One region of the Pseudomonas sp. UM16 genome, then DNA from elsewhere that is predicted to be linked to it. Evidence: predicted binding sites of a transcription regulator. Region 1 holds the regulator's gene; the other holds the start of a gene.
What was found. The regulator FliA, encoded in region 1, starts transcription of late flagellar genes. The targets are predictions, from matches to a motif close to CTAAAGTTTNNNNNNNNNNNGCCGNTAA.
Positions count from the first base shown of each region.

Region 1 (15,513 bases):
GGCTTGGGTGCGGCGGTCGAACAGGGTCGGCACGATGTGATAGGGCAAGGCTTGCTTGCGCGAGCGATTGACCATGGCCAGGGTACTGACCATACGTTCCAGGCCCTTGACCGCAAGAAATTCGGTTTGTACCGGGATGACCAATTGTTGGCTTGCCGCCAACGCATTGACCATCAGCACCCCGAGCAATGGCGGGCTGTCGATGATGGCATAGTCGAAATCCTGCCAGAGTTGCGCCAGAGACTTGGCGATCACCAGGCCCAGGCCACTCTGCCCTGGCGACTGGCGCTCCAGCACCGCCAACGCGGTACTGGAGGGCAACAGGGATATGTTGTCGTCGCTGGTCGGTAGCAACAGCTGTCCCGGCAAGCCTTCGGGAACCGTGCCCTTGTGCAGGAACAGGTCGTAGCAGCTGTGCTCCAGCGTGTCCGGGTTGTGGCCGAAGTAGCTGGTCATCGAGCCGTGGGGGTCGAGGTCGACCACGACCACGCGCTTGCCCGCCTCGGCCAGCAAGCCGGCCAGGGCGATGGACGTGGTGGTCTTACCGACTCCACCTTTTTGATTGGCTACTGCCCAGACTCTCATTACGTTGCTTCCTCCCGGTACAGCCAGCGGCCAGACCAGGAACGGTTATAGATTCGGTGACGGAGGATTGACGCGATTGCCCCCTACCGTCGGTGATACCGCTGGCGGTGCAGTTTGTGTGCCAGCCCGCTTCAATGCCGCATCCGCAGTGGCATTGGCGCTGCCGGTACCGGTAAGGCTGCGGCGCACTTCAAGGTTACGGGAGATCACCAGCACCACCCGGCGGTTACGTGCGCGGCCCTCGGCGGTGTCATTGCCTGCAATGGGCTGGAATTCGCCATAGCCCACCGAGGCCATGCGCGCCGGGTTGACCCCTTCCATCGCCAGCAAACGGACGATACTGGCAGCGCGCGCCGAGGACAGCTCCCAGTTGGTCGGGTACTGCGCGGTACGGATAGGCAGGTCGTCGGTAAACCCTTCGACATGCACCGGGTTGGCGAAGGGCTTGAGGATCTTCGCGACCTTTTCGATGATGTTGAACGCGACATCGCTAGGCATGGCATCGCCACTGCCAAACAGCAACGAAGAATTGAGTTCGATCTCGACCCACAACTCGTTGCCACGCACGGTCATCTGATCGGACTTGATCAAATCGCCAAAGGCGTCACGCACGTCATCGGTGATGGTTTTCAGCGGATCACTGTTGGTCTGCGCCAGCCCGGCGTCCACCTGCTCGCTGTCCTTGATCAACGGCTCGGCCGGTTTCACCGTCAGCGGACGCTCTTCGCCAATGGGGATCGGCCGCACGCTCTTCTCGGGGTCGTTGAACACCCCGATCAATGCCTGCGAGAGGATCTTGTACTTGCCCTCGTTGATCGAGGAAATCGAGTACATGACCACGAAGAAGGCGAACAGCAAGGTGATGAAGTCCGCGTAGGACACCAGCCAGCGCTCGTGGTTTTCATGTTCTTCGGGTTGTCTGCGCCGCGCCATGTGTTACTCCATGAAGCCCTGAAGCTTCAGCTCGATCGAGCGCGGGTTCTCGCCTTCGGCAATCGACAGTAGCCCTTCCAGGAGCATTTCCCGGTAGCGCGACTGACGCATGGCCAAGGCCTTGAGCTTGTTGGCAATCGGCAGCAGGATCAGGTTGGCACTGGCCACCCCGTAGATGGTGGCAACGAAGGCCACGGCAATACCATTCCCCAATTGCGAAGGGTCGGCCAGGTTGCCCATGACGTGAATCAGGCCCATCACCGCACCGATGATGCCGATGGTCGGCGCATAGCCGCCCATGCATTCGAACACTTTGGCCGCCTGGATATCACGGCTTTCCTGGGTGTAGAAATCTACTTCGAGGATGCTGCGAATGGCCTCTGGCTCAGCGCCATCGACCAGCAGTTGCAAGCCCTTGCGCGCGTAGGGATCGGGCTCGGCATCCGCCACACCTTCCAGGCCCAGCAGGCCTTCTTTGCGCGCTGTCAGGCTCCAGTTGACCACGCGATCAATGCCGCCGGCGAGGTCGACGCGTGGCGGAAAAAGAATCCAGCGCACAATCTGCAAAGCACGTTTGAAGGCACTCATGGGGGACTGCAGCAACGCTGCGGCCAAGGTACCGCCGAGCACGATCAGGGCGGCAGGGCCGTTGATCAACGCCGAGAGGTGACCACCCTCGAGATAATTGCCACCGACAATTGCAACAAACGCCAGGATGATCCCGATCAGGCTCAAGACATCCATCAGACGCACGCCTCGACCAGGTGCTTGCCGATCTCGTCCAGGCTGTAGACCGCGTCAGCCAGGTTGGCTTTGACGATGGCCATGGGCATGCCATAGATCACACAACTGGCTTCATCCTGGGCCCAGACCGTACTGCCGCCCTGCTTGAGCAGGCGCGCGCCTTCACGACCATCTGCCCCCATGCCGGTGAGCACTACCGATAGCACCTTGTCGCCGTAAGACTTGGCCGCCGAGCCGAAGGTGATGTCCACACACGGCTTGTAATTGAGGCGCTCGTCACCCGGCAGGATTTTCACCGCACCGCGACCGTCGACCATCATCTGCTTGCCACCTGGGGCCAGCAATGCCAGGCCAGGGCGCAGCATGTCGCCGTCTTCGGCTTCCTTGACACTGATCTTGCACAGCTTGTCCAGACGTTCAGCAAAAGCCTTGGTGAACGCTGCTGGCATGTGCTGGATCAACACGATCGGCGCCGGGAAATTGGCTGGCAACTGAGTCAGGACCCGCTGCAGCGCTACCGGGCCTCCGGTGGAAGTACCAATGGCCACCAATTTATAAGGCTTGCGCTTGGGCGCTGGCGAGGCAACAGCTGCTGCACGTACCGGTGCCGCTGCACGTAGTGCCGGGCTGCTGCCCAGGCTGCTGACACTTGGCTGGGCATGCGAAGTCGGCTGCGGCGCCGGCGCGGCGTAACTGCTCAGGCGGCGGTTGCTGCGAGAAAGGGTATGAACCTTTTCACACAGCATCTGCTTGACCTTATCCGGGTTGCGCGAGATGTCTTCGAAGTTTTTCGGCAGGTAATCGACCGCACCGGCATCCAGGGCGTCGAGGGTTACTCGCGCGCCTTCATGGGTCAGCGAAGAGAACATCAACACCGGCGTCGGGCAGCGCTGCATGATGTGGCGCACGGCGGTAATGCCATCCATCATGGGCATTTCGTAGTCCATGGTGATGACATCGGGTTTGAGCGCCAGCGCCTGGTCGATCGCTTCCTTGCCGTTGGTCGCGGTGCCGACGACCTGGATAGTCGGGTCCGCTGAAAGAATTTCCGAGACACGGCGGCGGAAAAAACCGGAATCATCCACCACCAGGACCTTGACTGCCATAAACACTCCATTACGGGGCGCGGCTTGCGGCCGCGCCACCAGAATCAAATACGCCGGGCGGCGTAACGCTTGAGCATGCTCGGAACGTCGAGGATCAGCGCGATGCGCCCGTCACCGGTAATGGTGGCGCCCGACATGCCCGGCGTGCCCTGGAGCATCTTGCCCAGCGGTTTGATGACCACTTCTTCCTGACCCACCAGTTGATCGACAACGAAGCCAATGCGTTGGGTCCCGACCGAAAGGATCACCACATGGCCCTCGCGCTGCTCTTCATGAGCGGCGGAACTGACCAGCCAGCGTTTGAGGTAGAACAGCGGCAAGGCTTTGTCGCGAACGATGACCACCTCCTGACCGTCGACGACATTGGTGCGCGACAGGTCCAGGTGGAAAATCTCGTTGACGTTGACCAGCGGGAAGGCAAACGCCTGATTGCCGAGCATGACCATCAGCGTCGGCATGATCGCCAGGGTCAACGGCACCTTGATGACAATCTTCGAGCCCAGGCCCTTGGTCGAATAGATATTGATCGAGCCATTGAGCTGGGAAATCTTGGTTTTCACCACATCCATGCCCACACCACGCCCGGAGACGTCGGAGATCTCGGTTTTGGTCGAGAACCCTGGGGCAAAGATCAGGTTGTAGCATTCACTTTCGCTCAGACGGTCGGCAGCGTCCTTGTCCATCACCCCGCGTTTGACCGCGATGGCGCGCAGGACATCGGCGTCCATACCCTTACCATCATCAGAAATCGACAGCAGGATGTGATCACCCTCCTGCTCGGCCGAAAGCACCACTTTGCCGCTACGGGACTTGCCCGTTGCTTCGCGTTCTTCCGGCGTTTCAATGCCGTGGTCGACAGCGTTGCGCACCAAGTGCACCAACGGGTCGGCCAAGGCTTCAACGAGGTTCTTGTCGAGGTCGGTTTCTTCACCGACCAGCTCCAGGTTGATCTCTTTTTTCAGCTGCCGGGCCAGGTCGCGAACCAGGCGCGGGAAGCGCCCGAAGACTTTTTTGATCGGCTGCATGCGGGTTTTCATCACCGCGGTCTGCAGGTCGGCGGTGACCACGTCGAGGTTCGACACCGCCTTGGACATGGCTTCATCGCCACTGTTCAGGCCCAGACGGACCAGGCGGTTACGCACCAGCACCAGCTCGCCGACCATGTTCATGATCTCATCAAGGCGTGCGGTATCGACCCGTACGGTGGTTTCCGTTTCGCTGGCCGGGTGCTTTTCGGCCGCCGCAGCAGCTTGGCGCGCAGGTGCGGGCGCTGCGGCCTTGACCGGCGCCGCCGCAGGCTTGACCGCCGCGGGTGCCGGAGCTGCTGCGGGCTTGACCGCAACTGCAGCGGCTGGAGCAGTTGGAGCGGCGGTAGCTACGCTGTCCGGGGCGAATTTACCCTTGCCGTGCAGCTCATCAAGCAGCGCTTCGAATTCATGCTCAGAGATGTGATCGCCTGAAGCAGCGGGTGCCGCTTGTACCGCGCTGGCAGCCGGCAAGGCATCCACAGCAAAGCTGCCCTTGCCATGCAACTGATCGAGCAATGCCTCGAACTCGTCATCGGTGATTTCGTCGCCAGCACCTGCCGCCGTGGTAGCCGCTGGCGCGGGCGCACTGACGCTATCAGGGGCAAACTGACCTTTTCCGTGCAACTGATCGAGCAGCGACTCGAACTCGGCATCAGTGATTTCGTCGCTGGCCTCGGCAGGCGCTTGCACCTGCGCTTCAGCTTCGGCCTTGACCGCATTGAGCGAGTCAAGCAACTGCTCGAATTCGGTGTCGGTAATGTCTGCCTCGGGCGCCGGTTCCGGAGCCGGCTCAGGCGCGGGGGCCTGCACCGCCGCCGCAGGCTCAGCCAGGCGCGCCAAGGCTGCCAGCAGCTCAGGCGTGGCTGGGGTGATGTCACTGCGTTCGCGCACCTGGCCAAACATGCTGTTGACCGTGTCCAGCGCTTCCAGGACCACGTCCATCAGTTCGGCATCAACGCGCCGCTCACCCTTGCGCAGGATGTCGAAGACGTTTTCGGCGATGTGGCAGCACTCCACCAGCTCGTTGAGCTGGAGGAAGCCGGCGCCCCCTTTTACAGTGTGAAAACCGCGAAAGATCGCATTGAGCAGATCGGCATCATCCGGACGGCTTTCCAGCTCGACCAGTTGCTCGGACAGTTGCTCAAGAATCTCGCCGGCTTCTACCAGAAAATCCTGAAGGATTTCTTCATCGGCGCCGAAGCTCATTAAACGTGCTCCCTAAAAACCCAGACTGGACAGCAGATCGTCGACATCGTCCTGACCGGACACAACGTCTTCACGCTTATCGGCATGAATCTGCGGACCTTCACCCCGAGTTGGATGTTTTTCTTGATCTTTTTCAGCGCGCAGCTGTTGGTGGTCATGTTCGATACCGGCAAAACGATCGACCTGACTGGCCATCAGCACAAGCTTGAGCAGATTGCTTTCTACTTCGGTGACCAGTGCGGTTACACGTTTGATCACCTGACCGGTCAGGTCCTGATAGTCCTGAGCCAGCAAAATATCATTGAGGTGGCCGGCGACCTTGCGGTTGCCCTCCTCGCTGCGCGTGAGAAAACTGTCGACGCGTTTGGCCAGTTCACGAAACTCCGGCGCCGCCACTTCGCGGCGCATGAAGCGCTGCCAGTCGACACTCAATGCCTGAGCTTCGTCACTCAGCTCATTGAGCACTGGCGTGCTGGCTTCAACCAGATCCATGGTCCGGTTGGCCGCCCCTTCCGTCAGCTTGACCACATAGGACAGGCGTTCGGTGGCGTCAGTGATCTGTGAAACCTCTTCGGCCTGAGGCATTTGCGGATCGATCTGAAAACTGACGATCGCACTGTGCAGCTCACGCGTGAGCTTACCCACTTCCTGGTACAGGCCACGGTCACGGGTCTGGTTTAGCTGATGGATCAATTGCACCGCGTCGCCAAATTTGCCCCGCTCGAGACTGTCGACCAGTTCGTGGGCATGCTTCTTCAGTGTCGACTCGAAGCCGTCCAACGATGAATGTGTTTGCTCCATAGCGCCCCCGTGGCGTGTCTTAGCTATTGACGCGCTCGAAGATCTTCTCGATCTTTTCTTTCAGCACTTGCGCGGTGAACGGCTTGACCACATAGCCGTTGACGCCGGCCTGGGCTGCTTCGATGATCTGCTCGCGCTTGGCTTCAGCCGTCACCATCAACACCGGCAGGTGCTTGAGGCGCTCGTCAGCACGCACTTTGCGCAACAGATCGATGCCGGACATGCCCGGCATGTTCCAGTCGGTGACGAGAAAGTCGAAATGGCCGCTTTCGAGCATTGGCAGCGCGGTGTTGCCGTCGTCAGCTTCCTGGGTATTGGTGAAGCCCAGGTCACGCAGCAAGTTCTTGATGATCCGCCGCATCGTCGAAAAATCGTCGACGATGAGGATTTTCATGTCTTTGTTCAATTAGACCTCCAAGCAGTCTTTAACGCGCTCAGCGCTGAACGCGCATTCAATCAATTCGGGCACTACATTTCACGACTGCATTGAACCTGCGTTCAACGCGCCCGCCATTCTCCCAGGCGGCTGCGCAAACGCGCCGCGCACTGGCTGTGCAACTGGCTGACACGCGACTCGCTGACACCCAACACCTCACCGATTTCCTTGAGGTTCAGCTCTTCGTCGTAGTACAGCGCCAGTACCAGGCGCTCGCGTTCGGGCAAGTTGGCAATGGCATCGGCCAAAGCTGCCTGAAAGCGCTCGTCTTCCAGGTCGCGCGAAGGCTCGAGCTGGGCACTGGCGCCATCCTCGTGCAGGCCTTCATGTTCGCCGTCCTGTAACAGGTCGTCGAAACTGAACAGGCGGCTGCCCAGGGTGTCATTCAAAATCCCGTAGTAATCATCGAGACTCAATTGGAGTTCGGCAGCAACCTCGTGATCTTTAGCGTCACGGCCGGTTTTTGCTTCAATTGCCCGAATCGCGTCACTGACCATGCGGGTATTGCGGTGAACCGAGCGTGGTGCCCAGTCTCCTTTGCGTACTTCGTCAAGCATTGCCCCGCGGATCCGGATACCGGCGTAGGTCTCGAAACTGGCACCCTTGCTCGCGTCATACTTGTTGGAAACCTCGAGCAGACCAATCATGCCGGCCTGGATCAGATCCTCCACCTGCACACTGGCCGGCAATCGTGCCAGCAAGTGATAGGCAATACGCTTGACCAACGGCGCGTAGCGCTCGATCAATTCATACTGGCCATCGCGCGAAGCCTTGCTGTACATCCGATAACCGCTGGCGTTCATAGCATCGGACCTGCACTCGTCGGTTGCACCAGGCGCTCGACAAAAAACTCCAGATGACCGCGCGGGTTGGCAGGCAACGGCCAGGTATCGACCTTCTGAGCAATGGCCTTGAACGCCAGCGCGCACTTGGAACGCGGAAAGGCTTCATAGACCGCTCGCTGCTTCTGCACCGCCTTGCGTACGCATTCGTCGTAAGGCACCGCGCCGACGTATTGTAGGGCCACGTCAAGGAAGCGATCTGTGACCTTGGTCAACTTGGCGAACAGGTTGCGCCCCTCTTGAGGGCTCTGTGCCATGTTGGCCAGGACCCGGAAGCGGTTCATACCGTAATCGCGGTTGAGCAGTTTGATCAGCGCGTAAGCGTCGGTGATCGAGGTGGGCTCATCGCACACCACCAACAGCACCTCCTGGGCGGCGCGGACAAAACTGACTACTGAGTCACCAATACCCGCAGCGGTATCGATCACCAGGACGTCGAGGTTGTCGCCAATTTCGCTGAAAGCCTGAATCAGGCCAGCGTGCTGCGCGGGTGCCAGATGCACCATGCTCTGCGTGCCGGAGGCGGCAGGCACAATGCGCACCCCACCGGGCCCCTGCAGCAGCACATCACGAAGTTCGCAGCGGCCTTCGATGACGTCAGCCAGGGTGCGCTTGGGCGTCAGGCCGAGCAATACGTCGACGTTGGCCAGGCCCAGGTCGGCGTCCAGCAGCATGACCCGACGGCCAAGCTCTGCCAACGCCAATGACAGGTTCACCGACACATTGGTCTTGCCGACGCCACCTTTGCCGCCAGTTACGGCGATCACCTGTACGGGATGCATGCTACCCATGTTTGTTCATTACCTTGTCTTGCTTAGACCGAGGCCACATGACCGGCTGCGCTTTCAACACCTGAAAAATGCCTGGCAGTCCATCCATGCAGATACTTTGCAACGTCTTCACAATCACCTCAGCCGACACGCTTGCCGGGGCTGTGGTAGAGATCAGCGAACATATCGGCCATCGCCTCTTCGCTGGGCTCGTCCTGCATCTGCACACTGACCGCGCGACTGACCAATTGGTGGCGGCGCGGCAGGTGCAGATCGTCAGGAATGCGCGGCCCATCGGTAAGATAGGCCACAGGCAATTCGTGACTGATGGCCAGGCTCAGGACTTCTCCGAGACTGGCCGTTTCATCAAGCTTGGTCAGGATGCACCCGGCCAACCCACAGCGCTTGTAGCTGTGATAGGCGGCGGTGAGCACCTGTTTCTGGCTGGTGGTCGCCAGTACCAGATAATTTTTAGACGCAATACCACGTCCGGCAAGGGTTTCCAGTTGCATGCGCAGGGCTGGATCACTGGCCTGCAAGCCAGCGGTATCAATCAACACCACACGCTTGCGCAGCAACGGCTCAAGGGCCTGAGCCAGGGACTGACCCGGATCTACATGAGTGACCGAGACATTGAGGATCCGCCCCAAGGTCTTGAGCTGCTCCTGGGCACCGATACGGAAACTGTCCATGCTCACCAACGCCAGGTTCTGTGCGCCGTACTTGAGCACGTAACGCGCCGCCAATTTGGCCAGGGTAGTGGTCTTGCCCATGCCGGCCGGACCGACCATAGCAATGACACCGCCCTCCTCGATCGGTTCGACTTGCGGCACATCAATTCTGCGTGCCAGGTGCGCCAACAGCATGCGCCAGGCATGACGCGGCTCTTCGATGCCGCTGATCTGCTCCAGCAGTTCATGCGCCAGCGGGCCGGACAGGCCAATACGCTGCAGGCGCCGCCAAAGGTTGGCCTTCTGCGGTTGATTGCCCTGCAACTGGCTCCAGGCCAACGAGCCGAGCTGAACTTCGAGCAGTTCGCGCAGCCCGGTAAGCTCCGAACGCATGGCATCGAACAGTCGCGGATCGACCGGCGCGGCAGCCGCCGGTGCGGGAGCGACGGGGGCTTCGACGTGCGCCTCGACCAGCGGCTCAGAAGCGGTCAGTGGCAAACCGGCAAACAGCTGACGGTTGCCGTCTTCGCTTTCGCTACGACTACTGAGCTCGGCCTGGGCGGTGACGATGCGCGACTGGGTCTTGCGCAATTCATCTTCGAGCTCGACATTCGGAACCCGGGGCGCCAGGGCAGACAGCTTGTAGTCCAGCGCCGCCGTCAGCTCGACACCGCCAGCAATCCGTCGGTTGCCGATGATGGCGGCATCAGCCCCCAGCTCATCTCGAACCAGCTTCATGGCCTGACGCATATCGGCGGCGAAAAAACGCTTAACTTGCATAACCCACTACCTCAGCCGTTGGGGCCTACTGTGGCAACGATGGTAACTTGCTTGTTGTCAGGTATTTCCTGATACGCCAAAACATGCAAATTCGGTACAGCCAGGCGACCGAAGCGCGACAGCATTGCCCGCACCGGTCCTGCGACCAGCAGAATCGCCGGCTGCCCTTGCATCTCTTGACGCTGGGCGGCCTCGATCAACGAACGCTGAAGCTTTTCGGCCATGCTCGGCTCAAGAAGAACACCGTCTTCCTGACCTTGCCCGGCCCTTTGCAGACTATTGAGCAAAATCTGTTCCAACCTTGGCTCAAGGGTGATCACAGGCAGCTCAGACTCAACGCCGACAATGCTTTGGACGATAGCGCGACACAATCCGACGCGCACCACGGCCACCAGCGCGGCGGTATCTTGACTCTTACCGGCGTTGTTGGCGATAGCCTCGGCAATGCTGCGAATATCACGCACCGGCACCTGTTCGGCAAGCAATGCCTGCAGGACCTTGAGCAGCCCCGACAAGGAAATGACGCCCGGCACCAATTCTTCAGCAAGCTTGGGCGAGGCCTTGGCCAGCACCTGGAGCAATTGCTGGACTTCCTCATGGCCAATCAGCTCGTGACAGTGCTTGTGCAGGATCTGGTTCAAGTGGGTGGCAACCACGGTACTGGCATCGACCACGGTATAGCCGAGCGACTGCGCCTGGCTGCGCTGGTTGACGTCGATCCACACCGCCTCCAGACCAAAGGCCGGGTCGCGGGCAGCAATCCCGTTGAGGGTGCCAAACACTTGCCCGGGGTTGATCGCCAGTTCGCGATCCGGGTAGATCTCGGCCTCGGCCAGGATCACCCCCATCAGGGTCAAGCGATAGGCACTGGGTGCCAGGTCGAGGTTGTCACGGATATGCACGGTGGGCATGAGAAAACCCAGGTCCTGAGAGAGCTTCTTGCGCACTCCCTTGATCCGCGCCAGCAACTGACCACCTTGGTTGCGATCGACCAGCGGAATCAGCCGGTAACCGACCTCCAGACCGATCATGTCGATCGGCGTAACGTCGTCCCAGCCCAGCTCTTTGGTTTCCATCGCACGCTGCGGTGAAGGCAACAGATCCTGCTGGCGCTGCACCTCCTCCTGAGCCTTGAGCTTGGCTTGATTCTGCTTACGCCATACCAGATAGGCACCGCCACCCGCGAGCAGACCGAGGCTGAGGAAGGCGAAGTGCGGCATACCCGGCACCAGGCCCATGACGATCATTATGCCCGCCGACACCGCCAATGCCCTGGGCGAATCGAACATCTGCCGATTGATCTGGTTGCCCATGTCTTCGGAGCCGGAGGCACGGGTTACCATGATCGCCGCGGCAGTGGACAGCAGCAGAGATGGCAATTGCGCCACCAAACCGTCACCAATGGTCAACAGGGCATAGACCTTACCGGCATCGCCGAAGGTCATGCCGTGCTGGAACATGCCGACCAGCATGCCGCCAATCAGGTTGATGAACAGGATCAACAGACCGGCAATGGCGTCACCGCGCACGAACTTGCTGGCCCCGTCCATCGAACCGTAGAACTCAGCCTCCTGGGCCACCTCGGAACGTCGCGCCTTGGCCTGAGCCTGATCGATCAAGCCGGCGTTGAGGTCGGCGTCAATGGCCATTTGCTTACCGGGCATCGCATCGAGGGTGAAACGCGCGCTCACCTCAGAAATACGCCCGGCACCCTTGGTCACTACCACGAAGTTGATGATCATCAGGATCGCAAACACCACGATACCGACCACGTAGTTGCCGCCGATCACCACCTCACCGAAGGCCTGGATCACCTTACCGGCGGCGGCGTGACCATCATGACCGTGAAGCATGACCACTCGGGTGGAGGCCACGTTGAGGGCCAGGCGCAGCAGCGTTGCCACTAGCAGAATGGTTGGAAATGCGGCGAAGTCGAGCGGGCGCAGGGCGTAGACACAAACCAGCAGAACCACGATCGACAAGGCGATGTTGAAGGTGAATAGCACGTCGAGCAGGAACGGCGGAATCGGCAACATCATCATTGCCAGCATCACCAGCAGCAACAGCGGCACACCCAGATTCCCCCGACCTAAGCCGGCCAGGTTGTTACGGGCACTGTTGATTAACTGAGAGCGATCCACCGGTATTCCTCGTCTAGCTCAAGCAAAACTTTGACGCGTTTGACGCGCGCAGCGCTGCCTTTGCAAGAAGCCTTCCAACTTTGCGATTTAACGACGATGGTGAACCTGCGATATCTGAAAACAATTTTCAGATCCTTCCGACATACACCTGCGATTCTATTTGCTAGCGTCCCTTCCCCTTCGAGCCTGATACAGGCTATTTGCACCAACGGATTGTGCTTTAAGGAAGAGCCAGATGTTTGCAGCCACTGAAAACCTGCCCGTCCAGCCGCCCTCCCTGTCAACCGGCAATCAGCCGAGCGCCAGTTACTTACTGGTAGATGGTGTGATGTTGCCAAAGGCCCTGGCCACCTTGTGGAGAGTGGAAGGCATTACAGAAATCGTCCCTATCTACCAGGGTACCCGCTGGGACAGCTGCAAAGATCTGGGGCCCATACTGGCCAGGATAGAGCCCGAGATGGCCACCCCTGAGGAGGTACTGACGCACATCCCCGACTGGCCAAACTGTGCCAGCGTGCTGTACAGCGACGCACCGTCTGTTGCGCTGTGCGGTCACCTGCGGTCCTTTATCGCTCCGCCCACCGACAACGGCGTCGCCGCTTTGCTGCGCTTTGGCGATCCATTGGTGACTCGCTACTGGCTTGGCAGTTACCCCGAGGCACAACTGAATGCCGTCCTGGGCCCAATAGCGGCCTGGCACGTGCCCGAGCCTCCCCACACCTGGATGTCCGACGAGCCGTCGCGCTGGCTTAGCTTTACGCATGCTTCAGCACAAACAACGGCGTGCGGCACACACCGTCACCTCGGCCAAAGCCAATTCGATGCGCTGGACCAGGCATGGCGATGGCGGTTCATGGAACAGCTGCACGCCTTCTTGCAACAAACCTACCCCCGTCACCTGGCCCGACTGCAAAGCCACACCCTCACGGAGTGGTTCGACCGCCGCCTTGATGAAGCCGATCAGTGGGGGCTGGCTAGCGCTCGTTGCCAAGCAATCTGGGTCGAGTACAGCTTGCGCTGGGGCGAAGGTTTTATCCAACTCCGCGACTCGCCTTACCAGCACTGGCTAACCGCAACGCCCAACGCACCACAACTGTCCCCGGAGCAACGTATCGAGCAAATGGATGCCGACTGCCTAGATATTGAACTCGCCAAGGAAGCGTTATGAAATTCCATACAACTCCAGCCCAATGGCGCCAAGCCTACCGCAATCAATTGTTTGATCATGGCACATCAATCGGGCAATGCGGCTTGAGAGCAAAGGAGGTTGCCCTGTTCCCGGTACGCTATGCCCTTGACGAGTCGCCCGCAAAGGGCAGCAACCAAGGGCCGAACCCACTACCGAAGAACTGGTCGGGCGCGCCGCCCGAACTTCAGACCCGCAGCTACACCTTGCGCCAACTGCGCGACGGCTGGCTCTATGTGTTGAGCAGCGAAGACAGCGCCTTCCATGAATACCGGGTCCAGGGCAATCAATTTACCCGTCACCCTTGGACCAGCACCGAGCGACACCAGGATGTGCGCAACAATCCCGGCACAACGCAGCCTTATCTACTTTATCCGCGCGGTAGCCGACTACGTATCGCCTACTCCCCCGTACAGTGGACCTGGCACCTCTGCGAGCTGATGAACGACACTGCCGGCGCACAGTCGCCCTGGCTGCGCCACGTCGACTTGCCGGCCTATTGCAACAGCGGCGAACTCGAACATGGCGCGCCACTCACTGAACTGGGCAACAGCGTGGCGGACATCCTGGTCCACGGCGCATCCATCCCGGACTTCACCAGCACCCTTTTGCCGACCACCGTGACAGAGCCAGGCGCGCCCTACAAAGCCGCCTTTGAAGAATGCCTGGTGCGCGGGCATGTACCAGAACAGGACACGGCGTTACTCGTAGCCCTCGACGACCCTCTGGCGCTGATCGACGACCTCAACATGAACCTGAGCGGACGGCTGCTGGAACAAAGCCAGTTCGAGGCGCTGCATGAGCAGCCCCTGCAAAGCGCCTTGGCAGTGCAGCAACTCTGTGGTGTCGACGCCGATGCGTTTATTCCCCAGCCCCTCGAAGATCCCGCCCAACGCCGGGACTACACCGACGATCTTTACGGCTTGTTGCGCGTTAACGATGAAATCGAGCAGGCAAAGAGTTTGCAACTGCCTGAAGATCAGGTCATGGCGGGCATCGCCGGGGCCAAAGTGCTGGGCGACGCCGAGAGCAGATTCCAGGCCAAGTGGGGACACCTGCCAGACCGGGACACGTGGCGAGCGGTGCTTGCCGAATGGAATGCCAAACGCCTGTGGCGCCAAGATGTTCGCTATGCCCAGATGCAGCAGTACCTGGGCCAGACCACCCTGCAGGCGCAGCAACTGCAGGCCCACTGCCAACGCAGCGAAGGCGACCTGCTGAGTTGGGTAAATCGCCTCGGCAACAGCGCCGAAGCGTTGTACCACGACAGCGGCAACGAGGACCAAGCCAGCCAACTGCTGGAAACCGCCCATGCCCTCTACATCAACCTGGGTAACGGTGAAGGGGGCCAGCGATGGCTCAGCGAGCAAGCCAAGGCGCCGAACACTCTGCTGGGCCTGGCGCTGTTCAACTTCAACCCGGAAGTAGCCGTCCTGATCAAACAGGTGTCGTACAACTTCAGCACCACCGGACACCTTGAAGACCAGGCTCGCGAAGGCGATGGCAGCATGCCGCCGCTGAACCTCAGGCAGCCGGGTGACGCCACAAGCACCGCCTCGCGCCTCAACGAAATTAAAGGCGTGCTCGATTTGGAGGCGGTCAAAAACAGTGAGCTTTATCGCAGCATGAGCAGCGTCGGTAAACAGGCGCTACACACCCTGACCAAGGTGGCGAACGACCAGGCCATGAACGCCTGGCACGGCCTTAGCAGCTTGTTGCTACCATCCCTGAAGGGCCATGACGTGCTGGCGCTCGCCGCCACCCAAGTGCTAATCTCCAGCGAAATTGCCACCCACACCCAGTTGGTCTTCAACCCCGTGTACCCAGACCTGCTGCAGACTTGGCTTGGGCACGTCAGGGCATTGCAAGGCAAGATCGCCGGCGCAGCGCAGGTGTTGCAACGCCCCGGCCATCCTTATGACCAACGCGCCGCGCGCATCGCCTTGCACCAGCTTGAGGCGCAGATGCAGACGCTGCTGTTGCACAAGCCGAACCAGATCACCGCCCTGGCGACTGGCAACACTACCCGCTTGCATGTTAACCGGCAAACAATCCTCGGCTGGCTCACTGACCTGGGCCGCAACGAGGTTTTGGCCCAAAGGCACCTGCGGCAAACGGGCAGCCGACAGCATCAACCCCATAACGAAGCCTGGGCCAACCAGTACCTTGGCCAGGCTCTGCCTGTGCTGCTGGTGGGTTTGAACCTGTGGAATTTCTTCAACACTACCCAGCAGGCGCAGAACAATGGCCGCTTCAGCGCTGATGAATGGCGAAAGATAGGTTC
Region 1 covers NZ_JBNPJT010000002.1:266,371-281,883, forward strand. Annotated here, with positions in the region: gene ACQRAX_RS03290 (ParA family protein) at 1-585, opposite strand, end outside; gene motD (flagellar motor protein MotD) at 631-1,518, opposite strand; gene ACQRAX_RS03300 (flagellar motor protein) at 1,522-2,262, opposite strand; gene ACQRAX_RS03305 (protein-glutamate methylesterase/protein-glutamine glutaminase) at 2,262-3,368, opposite strand; gene ACQRAX_RS03310 (chemotaxis protein CheA) at 3,413-5,602, opposite strand; gene ACQRAX_RS03315 (protein phosphatase CheZ) at 5,615-6,403, opposite strand; gene ACQRAX_RS03320 (chemotaxis response regulator CheY) at 6,423-6,797, opposite strand; gene fliA (RNA polymerase sigma factor FliA) at 6,902-7,642, opposite strand; gene fleN (flagellar synthesis regulator FleN) at 7,639-8,472, opposite strand; gene flhF (flagellar biosynthesis protein FlhF) at 8,592-9,902, opposite strand; gene flhA (flagellar biosynthesis protein FlhA) at 9,914-12,043, opposite strand; gene ACQRAX_RS03345 (DUF4123 domain-containing protein) at 12,279-13,211, shown strand; gene ACQRAX_RS03350 (T6SS effector BTH_I2691 family protein) at 13,208-15,513, shown strand, end outside.

Region 2 (15,513 bases), on a different contig from region 1:
ACAGTATCGTTCATCTTGGTCGTGCTTTTCAACGCCCCTGTGCAGTGGCCGCACCGGGCTGGCCCAGCAGTGCTGAGAATGCCTGCAATTGCCTTACTTGGCCGCGGCCATCAGCTTGTTGACCTCACTGCGGACCATATTGGCGAACTCGGGCGGCGACATGCCATCCAGTTCAGAGCGCACCCATTCAGCCCACTTGCCTTTACGCCGGGGTTTTTCTGCGATCAGCCGAGCGGCTTCGCCCTTGGCCTTGCCCAGGTTGCTCTGCCAGAGCTCGAACAGCCGGGCTTTTTCGTCCTCGATCTGCGCCCGTTCGGCGAAGCTCTTGTTGGCCAGATTGAAACTCATGAGGGTGTCCTGCCGCTTGAAAATAGGCGCTATCTTACACTGTAGCCAGCAACGGACGGCAAAGTCGCTGCAACTTTCCGCACCCAGCGGTATCCACTGTTCAATGCCCATCAACTAACGAGGAAGCGCCCATGGCCAGAAAAACCACCGTGCAAGCCGAAGCCGAGCAAATCAAGGACCAGGCTTTCAGTGAACTGCAGAGCTTGATTGAAGAATCGGAAAAGCTGCTACGCGACAGCGCCGCGCTGGTGGGCGAAGACGCCGAAACCTTGCGCGCCCAGGTCGGCCTCAAACTCAAGCAAGCGCGCGAAGCGGTCGGCAATGTACGGAGCAAGGCCCAACCGGTGGTTGAAGCCACTCAAGACTATATCGGTGGCCATCCATGGCAGACGGTGGCGATTTCGGCAGGGTTTGGCTTGGTGGTGGGGCTACTGCTGGGGCGGCGTTCTTAAATCACCGCAGCGAACGGTGGGAGCCAGCCGTGCTGGAAAGGCCAGCTCCCACAACGATCTGTGTCAGATCAGGGCTGTGCACCCAGCGCCTCGACCACGCCACAGGCAATCGCCATCCCCACCAATGCAGGCAAGGTGTCAGCCTCCATGCGCTTCATCACCCGCGAACGGTATAGGTCGACGGTCTTCACGCTGACCTCAAGCTGTTCGGCAATTTCACGGTTACTAAAACCTTGCACCAGTGGCACGAAAATATCCCGCTCACGTGGTGTCAGGCTGTCGATTCGCGCTTGCACCTCCGCCCGTGGCCCGCTGTCGGCAAGAGCTCGACGTGAGCGGTCGAGCGCGGCCTGGACAGCATCCAGCAGCAACTGATCGTTGTAGGGCTTTTCAATGAAGTCGCAGGCGCCAGCCTTGAACGCTCGCACCACGATCGGTACATCGGCATGGCCACTGAGAAAGATCACCGGCAGCTCGATACCGCGCTCGTTCAAGGCTTGCTGGACACTCAGCCCGCCCATACCGGGCATGCGCACATCAAGCAGCACACACGCTGGCAAGTACTCGCCACAGGTCTGTAGAAACGCCTGACCACTGGTAAACGGCATCGCTTGAATACCGACTGACTCCAACAGCCAGACCGTTGAGTCGAGCATGCCCTGGTCATCGTCGACTACATAGACTTTCGCTTGCTGCATCACATGCCCTCAGTTCCGACACTGGCCACCGCCGCCAGCCGACAACACAAGATCAATCCACCCTCCACACCCGGTAACGCCTGCAAGGTCCCGCCAAAACCCTCAATAATACTGCGGCTCATGCTCAAGCCAAGGCCCAGCCCCTCCGGCTTGCTGGTGTTGAAGGGGGTAAAAATACCGTCCAGCCGCTCTGCCGCCACGCCAGGCCCCTGGTCGCTGACTTCTACCTGCACTTGCCCGGCGACAAATGCAGCGCTGAGCACGATACGCGAAGGCTGCCCTTGATGCTGCTCGCGGTTGGCATCAATGGCATTGCGCAAGAGGTTGAGCAACACCTGTTCGAGCAACACCCGATCGGCATAGACCGCCAGCAGCGGGTCGCTCACTTGCAACTCGATACTCACCTGGTCTCGGCTCGCCTCCCAGTCACACAGGCGCACCGCTTCAATGGCGACATCGGCGATTGACAAAGCCTGCAGGCGCCGCGGCTCCTTGCGCAAGAACGCACGCAGGCGCTTGATCACCTCAGCCGCGTGGGTTGCCTGTTCAGTGATTCGCGCCAAACCCTGAGCAACCCGCGCCGCCGCCTGCGGATCACGGTCCAGGGTTTGTAGGTAACGTTGACTGGCGCCCGCGTAGTTGACCACCGCCGCCAGCGGCTGGTTGATCTCGTGGGCAATGCCTGACGCCAGTTCGCCGAGGGTGACCAGCCGCGCACTGTGGGCCAGTTCATCCTGATGCCGACGTTGTTGGCTTTCGCGCAATTCGCGCTCAGTCATGTCGCGGGCGACCAACGAGTAGTAACGTTGGCCACCGCTGGCGCGATGGGCGATCAACACCAGCGAAACCGGAAACGCCGGCGCTCCCTGCCATGGGATCAAACGTGTCTCGGCGTGCCAAACGCCGGTTTGCTCGGCGCGCTGCCAACCTTCACGCTGCAACTGTTGCGATAGCCCAGGGTCGAGCAACCGCTGCAACGTAGGCAACGTCTGTACGTCCTGCAACCCCAGGGCGCGGCGCGCCGAACCGTTGAGATAACTCAGATGACCTTCACGGTCGGTGAACAGCACCAGGTCGGTGTTTGCCTCCACCACCTCGGCGAGCCGTCGACGGTTTTCCTGGGCCTCGACGCGCACGCTGATATCCCGAGAGACACTGACAATCTCTACCACCGCCCCAGTATAGGTTTCACGAATCGCCCGGCTGGCGATCTCAAACCACAGGTAGTGACCGTGGCGATGGCGCACCCTACACGTCATGGTCTGATAGCCGTCCTGCTCCAAGGCCTGGGCCGCTTGCAGCAGCGATTGCTGACGGTCCTGAGGGTGAAACAACGACTGCACGGCGACGCCACGCAATGCTTCAGGCCAATAGCCGAGCAACCGATAGGAGGCCGGCGAAGCATCGAGAAAGCAACCATCGGGACTGTGCCGCGAAATCAGGTCGGTGGTGTTTTCGGTGATCAATCGATACAGGCGCCGCGCCTGGTTGGCCTCACGTTCAGCAACGCGTTCGGCGCTGGCGTCACGACAACGCGCCAACACCTGATCAGCAGCGACCGGGATAAAGGTCCAAAGCAGAATTTGCCCGGCAACCTGCGCTTCGACATCGCTGATCGCCCGGGCCTGGCGCTGGCAGGCATTGACCAGCGCCTGGAAATTACCCGGCAACCAGTATTCGGCTGAGCGCTGTGGCCAAGGTCCGAGCATGGCCTGCAAGGCCGGGTTGACCGCCAGCACCGTTGCCGAGGCATCGAATAGCAGGCTGGGTTGTGGATCGCTGGCGAGCAAAGCGGTCATGGGTGTGCTCAATCGAATGGGTCAGGTTACGAATATAGTACTTCTACTATATTGCTATAGTCTATCTTCCAAGTACCATAGCGATTCACGTAAAAGTGTGTCACACCTGAAGGGCCCGCCCTTCACGCCACCTGATCAGAGCTAACAATCAGCCACCGGGGGTTGCAGTACGCCATACAGGCGCCCCCTGCACAGGAACCTTTCATGTCGATTTTCTCTCAGGGCCTGGCGCCCTCTCCTGTCAATCACCAAGCATTGAGCCCCTTGAGCTTCATCGAACGCACTGCGGCGGTCTATGGCCAGTACCCGGCGGTGATTCATGGTGCCATCCGGCGCAACTGGCAACAGACCTACGAACGCTCCCGGCGTCTGGCCAGTGCCCTGGCCGGACGCGGGATTGGCCAAGGCGACACGGTAGCGGTGATGTTGCCGAACATCCCCGCGATGCTGGAGGCGCATTTTGGCGTGCCAATGATTGGCGCCGTGCTCAATGCCCTGAACGTTCGCCTGGACGCCGAAGCCATTGCGTTCATGCTCGAACACGGTGAGGCCAAGGTGCTGATCACCGACCGGGAATTTCACAAGGTCATTGCTGGCGCCCTGGCATTGATAGAGTACCCGCCGTTGGTGGTCGATGTTGACGATCCAGAATACGCTGAAGGCCAGGCGATCAGCGATCTGGACTACGAAGCTTTTCTTGCCGAAGGCGATCCACAGTTCGCCTGGCAATGGCCAGAGGACGAGTGGCAGGCGATCTCGCTGAACTACACCTCTGGCACGACAGGCAACCCCAAAGGCGTGGTCTATCACCACCGTGGCGCCTACCTCAACGCCCTGGGTAACCAGATGACCTGGGCCATGGGCAATCACCCGGTGTACTTGTGGACCCTGCCGATGTTCCACTGCAACGGTTGGTGCTACCCCTGGACCGTCACGGCGCTGGCCGGTACCCATGTGTTCCTGCGTCGGGTCGATCCACAGAAGATCCTCACCCTGATCCGCGAGCATCAGGTCACCCACCTGTGCGGCGCGCCAATTGTGCTCAACGCCTTGATCAACATGCCCGAGTCAGCCAAAGCGGCCATCAATCATCCGGTCAACGCCATGGTCGCCGGTGCCGCACCCCCGGCCAAGGTCATCGGTGCGGTGGAAGAAATGGGTATCAAGGTCACCCATGTCTATGGCCTGACCGAAGTCTACGGGCCGGTAACCGTTTGCGCCTGGCACGCCGAATGGGACGAACAGCCCCTGGCCGAACGGGCGCGGATCAAGTCGCGCCAAGGCGTGCGTTACCCCACCCTTGAAGGCCTGATGGTCGCGGATTCGCAAACCCTGGAACCGGTACAGCGCGATGGCAACACCCTGGGGGAAATCTTCATGCGCGGCAACACGGTAATGAAGGGTTACCTGAAAAACCCCGAAGCCACTGCCGAAGCCTTCCGCGGCGGCTGGTTCCATACCGGCGACCTGGCGGTATGGCATGCCGACGGCTATGTCGAGATCAAGGACCGGCTCAAGGACATCATCATCTCCGGCGGCGAGAACATTTCCACCATCGAAGTCGAGGACACCCTGTATAAGCACCCTGCCGTGCTTGAGGCTGCGGTGGTCGCCCGCCCGGACGAGAAATGGGGCGAAACCCCCTGCGCGTTCATCACCCTCAAAGTCGGTTGTGAGCAGACCAGCGAGGCGCAGATCATCAGCTTCTGCCGCGAGCACCTGGCTGGATTCAAGCTGCCCAAGACCGTGGTCTTCAGTGAGCTGCCGAAAACGTCCACCGGCAAGATCCAGAAGTATCTGTTGCGCGACTGGGCCAAGGCGCTCTGACCCCATTAAACAGCGAGATTCCCATGCCAGAATTCAATGCTCCGCTGCGCGATATGCGCTTCGTCCTTCATGAGGTGTTCCACGGCCCTGACCTCTGGGCGCGTCTGCCGCTGCTGGCCGAACGGGTTGACAGCGACACCGCCGACGCCATTCTCGAAGAGGCAGCGAAGATCACCGGCCAACTGATTGCTCCGCTCAACCGCAGCGGTGACGAACAGGGCGTGTTGTTCGATAACGGTCAGGTGCGTACCCCAGACGGCTTCGCCCACGCCTGGCAGACTTATCGCGAAGGTGGCTGGGTGGGGCTGGCCGGTAACCCCGAGCACGGCGGCCTGGGGATGCCGAAAATGCTCGCGGTGCAGTTCGAAGAAATGCTCTATGCCGCCAACTGCAGCTTCAGCCTCTACTCGGCGTTGAGTGCCGGTTGCTGTCTGGCCCTCGACGCCCATGCCAGTGATGACCTCAAGGCCACTTACCTGCCGCCACTGTACAGTGGCGAGTGGACGGGCACCATGTGCCTGACCGAAGCGCATGCCGGTACTGACCTTGGGATCATCCGCACCAAAGCCGAACCCTGTGCCGATGGCAGTTACCGCATCAGCGGCAGCAAGATCTTCATTACCGGCGGCGAGCAGGACCTCACCGAGAATATCATCCACCTGGTCTTGGCCAAGTTGCCCGACGCGCCAGCCGGGCCCAAGGGTATCTCGCTGTTTCTGGTGCCCAAATTCCTGGTCAATGGCGATGGCAGCCTCGGCCCGCGCAATTCGGCGTATTGCGGCTCCCTTGAGCACAAGATGGGCATCAAGGCCTCGGCCACTTGTGTAATGAACTTCGACGCAGCCAGCGGTTTTCTGATTGGCGAAGCCAACCGCGGGCTGGCGGCGATGTTCACGATGATGAACTACGAGCGCCTGTCGATTGGCATCCAGGGCATCGGTTGCGCCGAAGCCTCCTACCAGAATGCTGCGCGCTATGCCCAAGACCGCCTGCAAAGCCGGGCGGCGACTGGCGCTCAAGCACGCGACAACGTTGCCGACCCGATCATCGTGCATCCGGATGTACGCCGCATGCTCTTGACCATGCGGGCCCTGACTGAAGGTGGGCGGGCATTTGCCACCTATGTCGGCCAGCAACTGGATATCGCCAAATATGCCGAAAATGTTGAAGAGCGCGAGCTCGCCCAGCGTCAGGTAGCGCTGCTGACCCCTGTGGCCAAAGCATTCTTTACCGACAATGGCCTGGAAAGCTGCGTGCTTGGCCAGCAGGTGTTTGGCGGTCACGGTTATATCCGCGAATGGGGTCAGGAACAGTTGGTGCGCGATGTACGTATCGCCCAGATCTATGAAGGTACCAACGGCATTCAGGCCCTCGACCTGCTGGGCCGCAAGGTGGTGGCCGATGGCGGCAGAGCACTGGCCGAGTTCACGGCGCAGATTCACCACTTCTGTGAAGGCGATACGCCCTATCGCGCATCACTGCTGAAGGCGACAACGACGCTGGAAAGTCTCAGTCAGTGGCTCTGCAGCCAAGCCAGCGAGGACGCCAACGCTGTGGGCGCCGCCTCGGTCGAGTACTTGCAGCTGTTCGGTTATGTGGCCTACGCCTACATGTGGGCACGCATGGATGCCGTAGCCGAGACAAAACTGACACAGGATCCGGCTTTTTATGGCGCCAAACGTGCCACCGCCGCGTTCTTCTTTGCCCGCCTACTTCCCCGCACCTTGTCCCTGGAGGCCAATATTCGGGCGGGCAGTACTTCACTGTTCAACCTCGCAGCTGAACAGTTCTAAGTAGTTTCGACCGTCAGTCGGCCAAGGTTAAACAGCTATACCTCGTCACCAGGCGGGGTATAGCTGCGAACTCAGTGCATTTGCAGAGTTTTACCCGACAAAAACCTTACAACTGATAGTCATTCGCCATTATCTCGGGTTCTCCCACCTACGCTGCAAGGGTAGAATAGGCAAAACCGGGAGTCTTGATGAACCAAACCAGCCGCAGCGCCGACCAATCTGATGCCATCACTGATGCCGCTGCACATTGGTGCCTGCGTCTGCAAGCTGAAGACTGCTCAGCAGCCGAACGCCAGGCCTTTGAGCTGTGGCTCGCCGCCGATCCTGTGCATGCCGAGGAATACCAGGCCATGCTGGACATCTGGCAGACCGCTGACCATCTGCCACGCAGTAACACACCTGGCAAAGTCATTGCCCTTCCCCGCCGTCGTCGCAGCGCTTGGCGCCACTATGCTTCAGCCGCCGCCATTGCCCTGCTGGCCCTGCCGACAGGCGCTTGGATCGGTTGGGATCAAGGCTGGTTGCCGAATCAATATCAGTATCTGGAAAGCACCAGTTCCATCAGCCATGTCTTACTCAAAGACGGTAGCCAGGTCGAGTTGAACCTGGGCAGCGCGTTGCGCTTCACTAACTACAAGGACGAACGCCGGGTCACCCTGGTCAAGGGCGAGGCGTTCTTCAAGGTCAAGCACGATAGCCAGCATCCGTTTGTGGTGCATGCCGCCCAAGGGCAGACGCGGGTGACCGGCACTCAGTTCAACGTCTGGAAATATGAAGATCAGGTCAAAGTGACCCTGGTCGAAGGATCGGTGCTGGTCAGCAGCGACGCGCACGACACCGATGGTGGCTATCGCCTGGGCCCGGGCATGCAGGCCAGCTACCAGTCCGGTGACTTCGAGCCACGCCTGAGCCAAACCTACAGCCACGACACCAGCCTGGCCTGGCGTGATGGCAAGTTGATCCTCGATAACCTGAGCCTGGCTCAAGCCCTGCCGCAGATCAACCGCTACCTGGACAAACCCCTGCAACTGGCCGACGAAAGCACCGGTAACATCCGCATCAGTGGCATCTACGACACCAGCCAGATCAAGCGCCTGGTTGGCAACTTGCCCAAGGTTTTGCCGGTTTACCTGACCCGGGGCAAAGACGGCAGCATGCTACTCAACCGCATCTCGCCTCCCCCTGCACGCGGTTGAGCCTTGCGCTTGACCAAGCGCTACAGCATCATTGCCGCCAACCAACCGAACGCCAGCAAGGGCAAGTTGTAGTGGAGGAAGGTCGGCACCACGGTGTCCCAGATATGGTGATGCTGGCCATCGACGTTAAGCCCTGAGGTCGGACCGAGGGTCGAGTCCGAGGCCGGTGAACCAGCATCGCCCAGCGCACCGGCGGTACCGACAATGCACACGGTGGCCACCGGGTCGAAGCCCAGTTGCACGCACAGCGGCACGAAAATCGCGGCAAGAATCGGCACAGTGGAAAACGATGAGCCGATCCCCATGGTGACCAGCAAGCCCACCAGCAGCATCAGCAACGCGCCGACACCTTTGCTGTGGTCAATCCACGCCGCCGAGGTTTCCACCAGGCTTTTGACCTCGCCAGTGGCTTTCATGACTTCAGCAAAACCGGACGCGGCGATCATGATGAAGCCGATCATGGCCATCATTTTCATGCCTTCGGTAAACAGGTCATCCGTTTCCTTCCAGCGCACGATGCCTGAGACCGAGAAAATCAAAAATCCGGCCATGGCGCCAATGATCATTGAGTCCAGCCACAACTGAATGATGAACGCTGCGGCGATGGCAATACCGGCCACCAGCAGGGTCAGCGGGTTGTAGCGCACCGCCACCTGCTCGACCTGCTCGATTTTTTCCAGATCATAGACGCGCTTTTTGCGGTAGCTGAACAGCACTGCCAACAGCAGGCCAAAGAGCATCCCCGCCGCCGGAATGGCCATCGCGTGCGTAACATTGACCGCACTGACATCCACGCCACTGCGGCTGACGTTGGCCAGCAGTATCTCGTTAAGGAAGATGTTGCCAAAACCCACCGGCAGGAACATGTACGGTGTGATCAGGCCGAATGTCATCACGCAGGCTACCAGGCGTCGATCGATCTGCAGCTTGGTCAGAACATAGAGCAGCGGTGGCACCAGCAACGGAATAAAGGCGATGTGAATCGGCAGGATATTCTGCGAGGAGATCGCCACCACCAGGAGCAAGCCAATCAATAGCCATTTGACCTTGCCAACATTGCCGTGGCCTTGCTGACCGACCATAGCCAGGACACGGTCGGCCAGGGCATGGGCCATGCCGGACTTGGCAATCGCCACAGCAAAGGCGCCGAGCAAAGCATAGGACAAAGCGACCGTAGCACCACCGCCCAGACCACTGTTGAACGCCTTGAGCGTTCCGTCGATGCCCAGCCCACCCACCAGGCCGCCAGCCAGGGCGCCGACGATCAGGGCGATCACCACATGCACGCGGGACAGACTCAAGATCAGCATGATGCCGACCGCGGCAATTACTGCATTCATTCCTGTGACCTCTAGGAAGCGGACAAAAAGCGACCGATTCGGCGACAAACTGCCCGGGAGCAGTGGCCGAACGACGGTATTTTTATGGAGGGCGCACACTCTGAAGCAGGCTTTCACGCTTGTCAAAGTTCACAACGCGATTGGTGTCGTAGGAATGAACGAAAAAGACGCATCTCAATTGATCGTTTGAATAAAGAAAACGGCGAAACTGCCGATAACGTCGGCAGCCTCAATCTTTTTTTGGATCAAAGGACTTCGCCATGTCGTTCAGACAACTTTCCATTCAGTGGAAAATCACCCTGCTGGCCGGCTTGTGCTTGGCCAGCATCGTAACCCTGCTGGTGGGCCTTTCGTTGTACCGCATGGAACAGAGCTCAGCGCTGGTCAAAGCCAGCAGCATGCAGATGCTCACTGAAGCGGCTCAGGGACGCATTGAATCGCAGGGCGAAGTCCAGGCCTTGAACATTCGCCGTCAGTTCATGGATGCCTACCAGTACGGCGCTGGTTTCGCCCGCCAGGTTCTGTTCTTGCGGGAGCAGTCGGAAAAGCGTTTCCTCGATGCTTTCGATCTGCGTGAGGACCTGACTCGCCAGGTGCGTGCCGCCTTGCAGGCCAACCCCGACTTGCTCGGTCTGTCGCTGGTGTTCGAGCCCAATGCGCTGGACAACAAGGACGAACTGTTCGTCAACCAGGAGCAATTGGGCAGCAACGAAAAAGGCCGCTTTGCCCTGTATTGGTCGCAACCGACCCCAGGCAAACTGACCTCCATGGCCCTGCCGGAACGTGACATGGCCGATACCAGCATTGGCCCCAGCGGCGAGCCCGCCAATACCTGGTCCGTATGCCCGCGCACGACCGGCAAGACCTGCGTGATCGAACCCTACTTCTATGAGATCGACGGCCAACGGGTGCTGATGACCAGCATCGTGTTCCCGCTGATGGTCGCCGACAAGGTTGTCGCTACCCTGTCCATCGATATCAACCTCAACAGCCTGCAGGCGCTGAGCCAGCAAGCCAGCAACAATCTTTACCAGGGCCAGACCCAGGTGAGCATTCTCAGCCCCGTGGGCCTGCTGGCCGGCTACAGCCCGGACGCTGGCAAACTAGCCCAACGCCTTGATCAGGTCGACCCGGAGAAAGGCGCCGAGCTGATCCGTCTGCTGGCCGACAGCACACCACTGCACAGCATCCACCATGAACAGCGTCTGAAAGTCCTGGCCTCCTTTGCACCAATCCCCGGCGGCAAAGCCTGGGGCGTGCTGCTCGACGTACCGCAAAGCGCCCTGACCGGTCCCGCCGAGGCCCTCAAACAGGAACTCGACCGCAGCAACACCAGCGGCACCCTGGCCGAGCTTGGCCTGGGTGGACTGGCAGCGATCATCGGCCTGTTGCTGATCTGGCTGCTAGCCCGCGGCGTCACCCGACCGATCCTCGGTGTAGCGACCATGCTCAAAGACATCGCCAGCGGCGAAGGCGACCTGACCCGACGCCTCAACTACGACAAGCGCGATGAGCTGGGTGAACTGGCTGGCTGGTTCAACCGTTTCCTGGACAAGCTGCAGCCAACCATTGCCGAGGTCAAGCGCTCGGTCCAGGCAGCCCGCGACACCGCCGATCAGTCATCGGCCATTGCCAGCCAGACCAGCGCCGGCATGGAACAGCAATACCGCCAGGTTGACCAGGTAGCCACCGCCTCGCATGAAATGAGTGCCACTGCCCAGGACGTTGCCCGCAGCGCCGCCCAGGCCGCCCAGGCTGCCCGCGACGCCGACCAGGCCACACGCCGGGGCCTGGCGGTAATCGACCGCACCACCACCAGCATCGATACCCTGGCGGCGGACATGAGCACCGCCATGGCTCAGGTCGAAGGGCTGGCCGAGAACAGCGACAAGATCGGTTCTGTATTGGAAGTGATCCGGTCCATCGCTGAGCAAACCAACCTGCTGGCCCTCAATGCGGCCATCGAAGCCGCGCGCGCCGGCGAAGCGGGTCGCGGTTTCGCCGTAGTCGCCGATGAGGTGCGCAACCTGGCTCGGCGTACGCAGGAGTCGGTGGAAGAAACCCGGCAGGTGATTGAACAACTGCAGGCCGGTACCCGCGAAGTAGTCGGTGCCATGGACAGTAGCCATCGCCAGGCACAGGGCAGCGTCGAGCAGGTCAGCCAGGCGGTTACCGCGCTGCAGCAGATCGGTGATGCGGTCACCGTGATCAGCGACATGAACCTGCAAATCGCCAGCGCCGCCGAAGAGCAAAGTGCGGTGGCCGAAGAGATCAACAATAACGTCGCAACCATCCGCGATGTGACCGAATCACTCTCCGGTCAAGCCAATGAATCGGCGCGGGTCAGCCAGTCGCTCAACAGCCTGGCCAACCAGCAGCAGGGGTTGATGGATCAGTTCCGGGTGTGACCGTGTCGCGGGGCAATCCCGCTCCTGCAGCACAGCAGGAGCGAGATTGCCCCGCGAAGGCGCCCGCCGACTACACTTGCCAGACTCCCTTTCTGAGAGCGAGGCACCATGAACCGACTCATCACCCTGCTCAGCAGCGCCCTGCTGACGTTGAGCCTGGTTACCCAAGGTCTTGCCACCGAAAATCGCAGTCCTATCCTTTTCGGCGACATCACTTGGGAAAGCGGCAGCCTGACCACGGAAATCCTGCGCCTGATCGTTGAGAAAGGTTACGGCTACCCCACCGACACCCTCCCCGGCAGCACCGTCAGCATGGAAGTGGCCCTGGCGCGTAACGACATCCAGGTGATCGCCGAAGAATGGGCCGGTCGCAGCCCGGCCTGGGTGAAGGCCGAACAGGCCGGCCAGGTGTTCGCCATTGGCGACACGGTGAAAAATGCCGATGAAGGCTGGTATGTGCCCGAGTATGTGATCAAGGGTGATGCTGCGCGTGGCATCCAGGCCCAGGCGCCGCAGCTGCGATCGGTGGATGATCTCAAACACTATGCCAACGTGTTCAGCGACCCGGAATCACCCGATAAAGGCCGCTTCCTCAATAGCCCCAGCGGCTGGACCTCAGAAACCGTCAACAGCCAGAAGCTCAAGGCTTATGGCCTGAACCACCTGTATGTGAACTTTCGCACTGGCTCCGGCGCCGCTCTAGATGCGGAAATCACCTCGGCGATACGCCGCGGCAAACCAGTGCTGTTCTACTACTGGTCGCCAACACCACTGATGGGCCGCTTCGCTCTGGTGCGCCTGGAAGAACCGGCGTTCAACGACGCAGCCTGGCAGACCCTGACTGATGCCAACAACCCCAACCCTCAAGGCACTCGCTCACTGCCAGCAAAACTGTCCATCGGTATCTCTGCCCCGTTTCGCCAGGACTACCCAGAATTGGTCGAGTTCTTCGCCAAGGTCGATCTGCCTATCGACACCTTGAACACGTCTCTGGCGCACATGAACGAAAAGCGCCAATCGCCCAAAGAAGCGGCACTAACCTTCATGCGTGAACACCCGAACATCTGGAAAGCCTGGCTACCGGCCACTGTCGCCAGCAATGTTGAGGGTGGCCTGTGAGTGATGGTTTTCCGCAAGCGCTGCATTTCTCTTTCGCCGATAGCGTCAATCGCTTCGTCGACTGGCTGGTGCTGGCCTACGGGGACCACTTGCGCAGCGTTTCGCAAAGCCTGCTGGACCTGCTGGTCGGCCTGGAAAATCTGCTGCGGGCAACACCTTGGTGGTTATTGCTGGTGGTGGTTGCGCTACTCACCTGGCATGCCAGTCGTAGCATCTTTCGGGCGCTGCTGCTGACGGGACTGCTGTTTCTGATTGGCGTCGTCGGCCTATGGGACAAGCTCCTGCAAACCTGCGCCCTGGTGCTGGTGAGCACTGGCCTGTGCATCCTCATCGGAGTACCTGTCGGCGTATTGCTGGCCAGCCGCCCGCGGGCACGCCGCTGGATGATGCCAGTCCTCGACGTTATGCAGACCCTACCCAGTTTCGTCTACCTGATTCCTGTGCTGATGTTGTTTGGCCTGGGCAAGGTTCCGGCGATTTTCGCCACTCTGATCTACGCGCTGCCACCGCTGATTCGCCTGACCGAGCTGGGCTTGTCGCAGATCGACCCGACGCTGACTCAAGCCGCCCAAGGGTTGGGGGCCGGGCGCTGGCAGCGCCTGCGGCGGGTCATGCTTCCGCTTGCCATGCCGAGCATCATGGCCGGGCTCAATCAGTCCGTGATGATGGCCTTGTCTATGGTGGTGGTCGCCTCAATGATCGGCGCACGGGGCTTGGGTGAAGATGTGCTGGCCGGGATTCAGACGTTGAATGTCGGCAAGGGCGTTGAAGCAGGCTTGGCAATTGTGGCGTTGGCAATGGTGATTGACCGAATAACCCAGGCCTATGGAAAGCCCAAAGCTGGCGCTTTCAATCAGCGTTGATCGACGCCATGATAAATGCCCAGCCCCCCACCGGAGTCCGAGTTGTCGCTCAAAGCCCTGCGCACCCTGGTCACCATCGCCCGCCACGGCACCTTTGCCCGTGCGGCCGACATCCTCAGCCTGACACCTTCGGCAGTCAGCCTGCATATTCGTAGCCTGGAGCAAGCGCTAAATGTCAGTCTGTTTGACCGCAGTCGGCGCCAGGTCAGTCTGACCGAGGCCGGGCACCTTGTCGTTGAACGCGCCGAGGGGATCCTCGCCGCTTACGACGAGATGGCCGATGCGCTGGTCAGTGGCCCCGGGTTACACGGTCGCCTGAAGATCGGTGCGATCCAGACGGCTCTGGCCGGGCGTCTGCCCGCGGCGCTGGTGCGGATCAAGGCCGAGCATCCACACTTGCACATCAGTGTACTTTCGGGAATGTCCGCAGAACTTGCACGGCGCGTCGAAGACGGTGAACTGGATGCCGCGATTACTACTGAACCCGTTCCTCCCTACCCGCCCAACCTGGACTTCACCCCGCTGTACCGCAACCGATTCTGGGCTGTCGCCGGCCTGGAATTTGCTGGTGTAAGTTTGAGGGAGCTGCTGGCCACCCAGCCGTTCCTGCGCTTTGATAAACGTGCCTGGGCCGGGCGCATCATTGAGCAGGAATTACGCAAGCTGCAGCTACCGGTGAGCGAGCAGATGGAGCTGGACAGCCAGCAAGCACTGACGCATATGGCCTCGATGGGCCTGGGCGTAGCGATCGTACCGCTGGCCGATGAAGACTTGCCGCGCCTGCCCGAGGTGACCTTACTGCCGTTTGGCGAACCGCAGCGCGTGCGTCACGTTGGCCTGCTCGAGCATGCCAACAGCCGTCGCCGCCACCTGACCGCTGCATTGAAAACAGCGTTAAGTGAACCATGAAGTTTTCCTCAACAGTCGATTGAGAATTCCACGTTTTTTTCTTTCAATGCTACAGGCTAGCCTGATGTCGACTCCCGACTGGGAGCGCATTACTACGGAAAACGCCTGATGCTGAACCTGATCCTCACCACCATCGTCCCGATTGCCTTGCTGATTGCCTTGGGCCGCTGGTTGCGGGGCAATGGCTTTCTTGGCGAGCACTTCTGGCCGGCGGCAGAGCGCCTGAGTTACTTCGTGTTGCTACCCGCGCTGTTCATGCATGGCCTTGCCACCGCTGACCTGAACGGCCCGCCGGTGTTCGACATGGTTGCTGTGCTGCTGCTTTCGACGCTGATCGGCGCCACCTTGCTGGTGCTGTGCAAGGGCGCCGTAGCAGCCGACGGCGCCAGTTTCACTTCGGTGTTTCAGGGTGGTGTGCGTTTTAACAACTACATTGGCGCGACACTGGCAGCCGGTATCTATGGCTCAGGGGGCATTGCGTTGGCGGCCGTAGCCAATGCCGCCATCGTGCCCACGGTGAATGTGCTGTGCGTCATGGTTTTTGCGCGTTACAGCGGTACACGCAGTTCACCTGGCACGGTGCTCAAGGCGATCATCAGCAACCCACTGATCGTCGGCTGCGCTGCCGGCATCCTGCTGCGCCTGACTGGCATAGGCTTGCCGCCAGGTATCGAACCAACCATCAGGGCCCTTGGGCAAGCGGCACTGCCATTGGGCCTGCTATGCGTCGGCGCAGCACTGGGTAGCAGCGCTCAGGGCCT
Region 2 covers NZ_JBNPJT010000018.1:5,922-21,434, reverse strand. Annotated here, with positions in the region: gene ACQRAX_RS20405 (hypothetical protein) at 94-348, opposite strand; gene ACQRAX_RS20400 (DUF883 family protein) at 480-800, shown strand; gene ACQRAX_RS20395 (response regulator transcription factor) at 869-1,498, opposite strand; gene ACQRAX_RS20390 (PAS domain-containing sensor histidine kinase) at 1,498-3,297, opposite strand; gene ACQRAX_RS20385 (acyl-CoA synthetase) at 3,502-5,124, shown strand; gene ACQRAX_RS20380 (acyl-CoA dehydrogenase C-terminal domain-containing protein) at 5,148-6,917, shown strand; gene ACQRAX_RS20375 (FecR family protein) at 7,106-8,113, shown strand; gene ACQRAX_RS20370 (Na+/H+ antiporter family protein) at 8,134-9,453, opposite strand; gene ACQRAX_RS20365 (methyl-accepting chemotaxis protein) at 9,714-11,861, shown strand; gene ACQRAX_RS20360 (ABC transporter substrate-binding protein) at 11,970-12,980, shown strand; gene ACQRAX_RS20355 (ABC transporter permease) at 12,977-13,843, shown strand; gene ACQRAX_RS20350 (LysR family transcriptional regulator) at 13,886-14,752, shown strand; gene ACQRAX_RS20345 (AEC family transporter) at 14,861-15,513, shown strand, end outside.
Region 2: ACQRAX_RS20365 (methyl-accepting chemotaxis protein) is a predicted target of FliA. The motif match lies at 9,644-9,671, and genes of this name have one in related genera.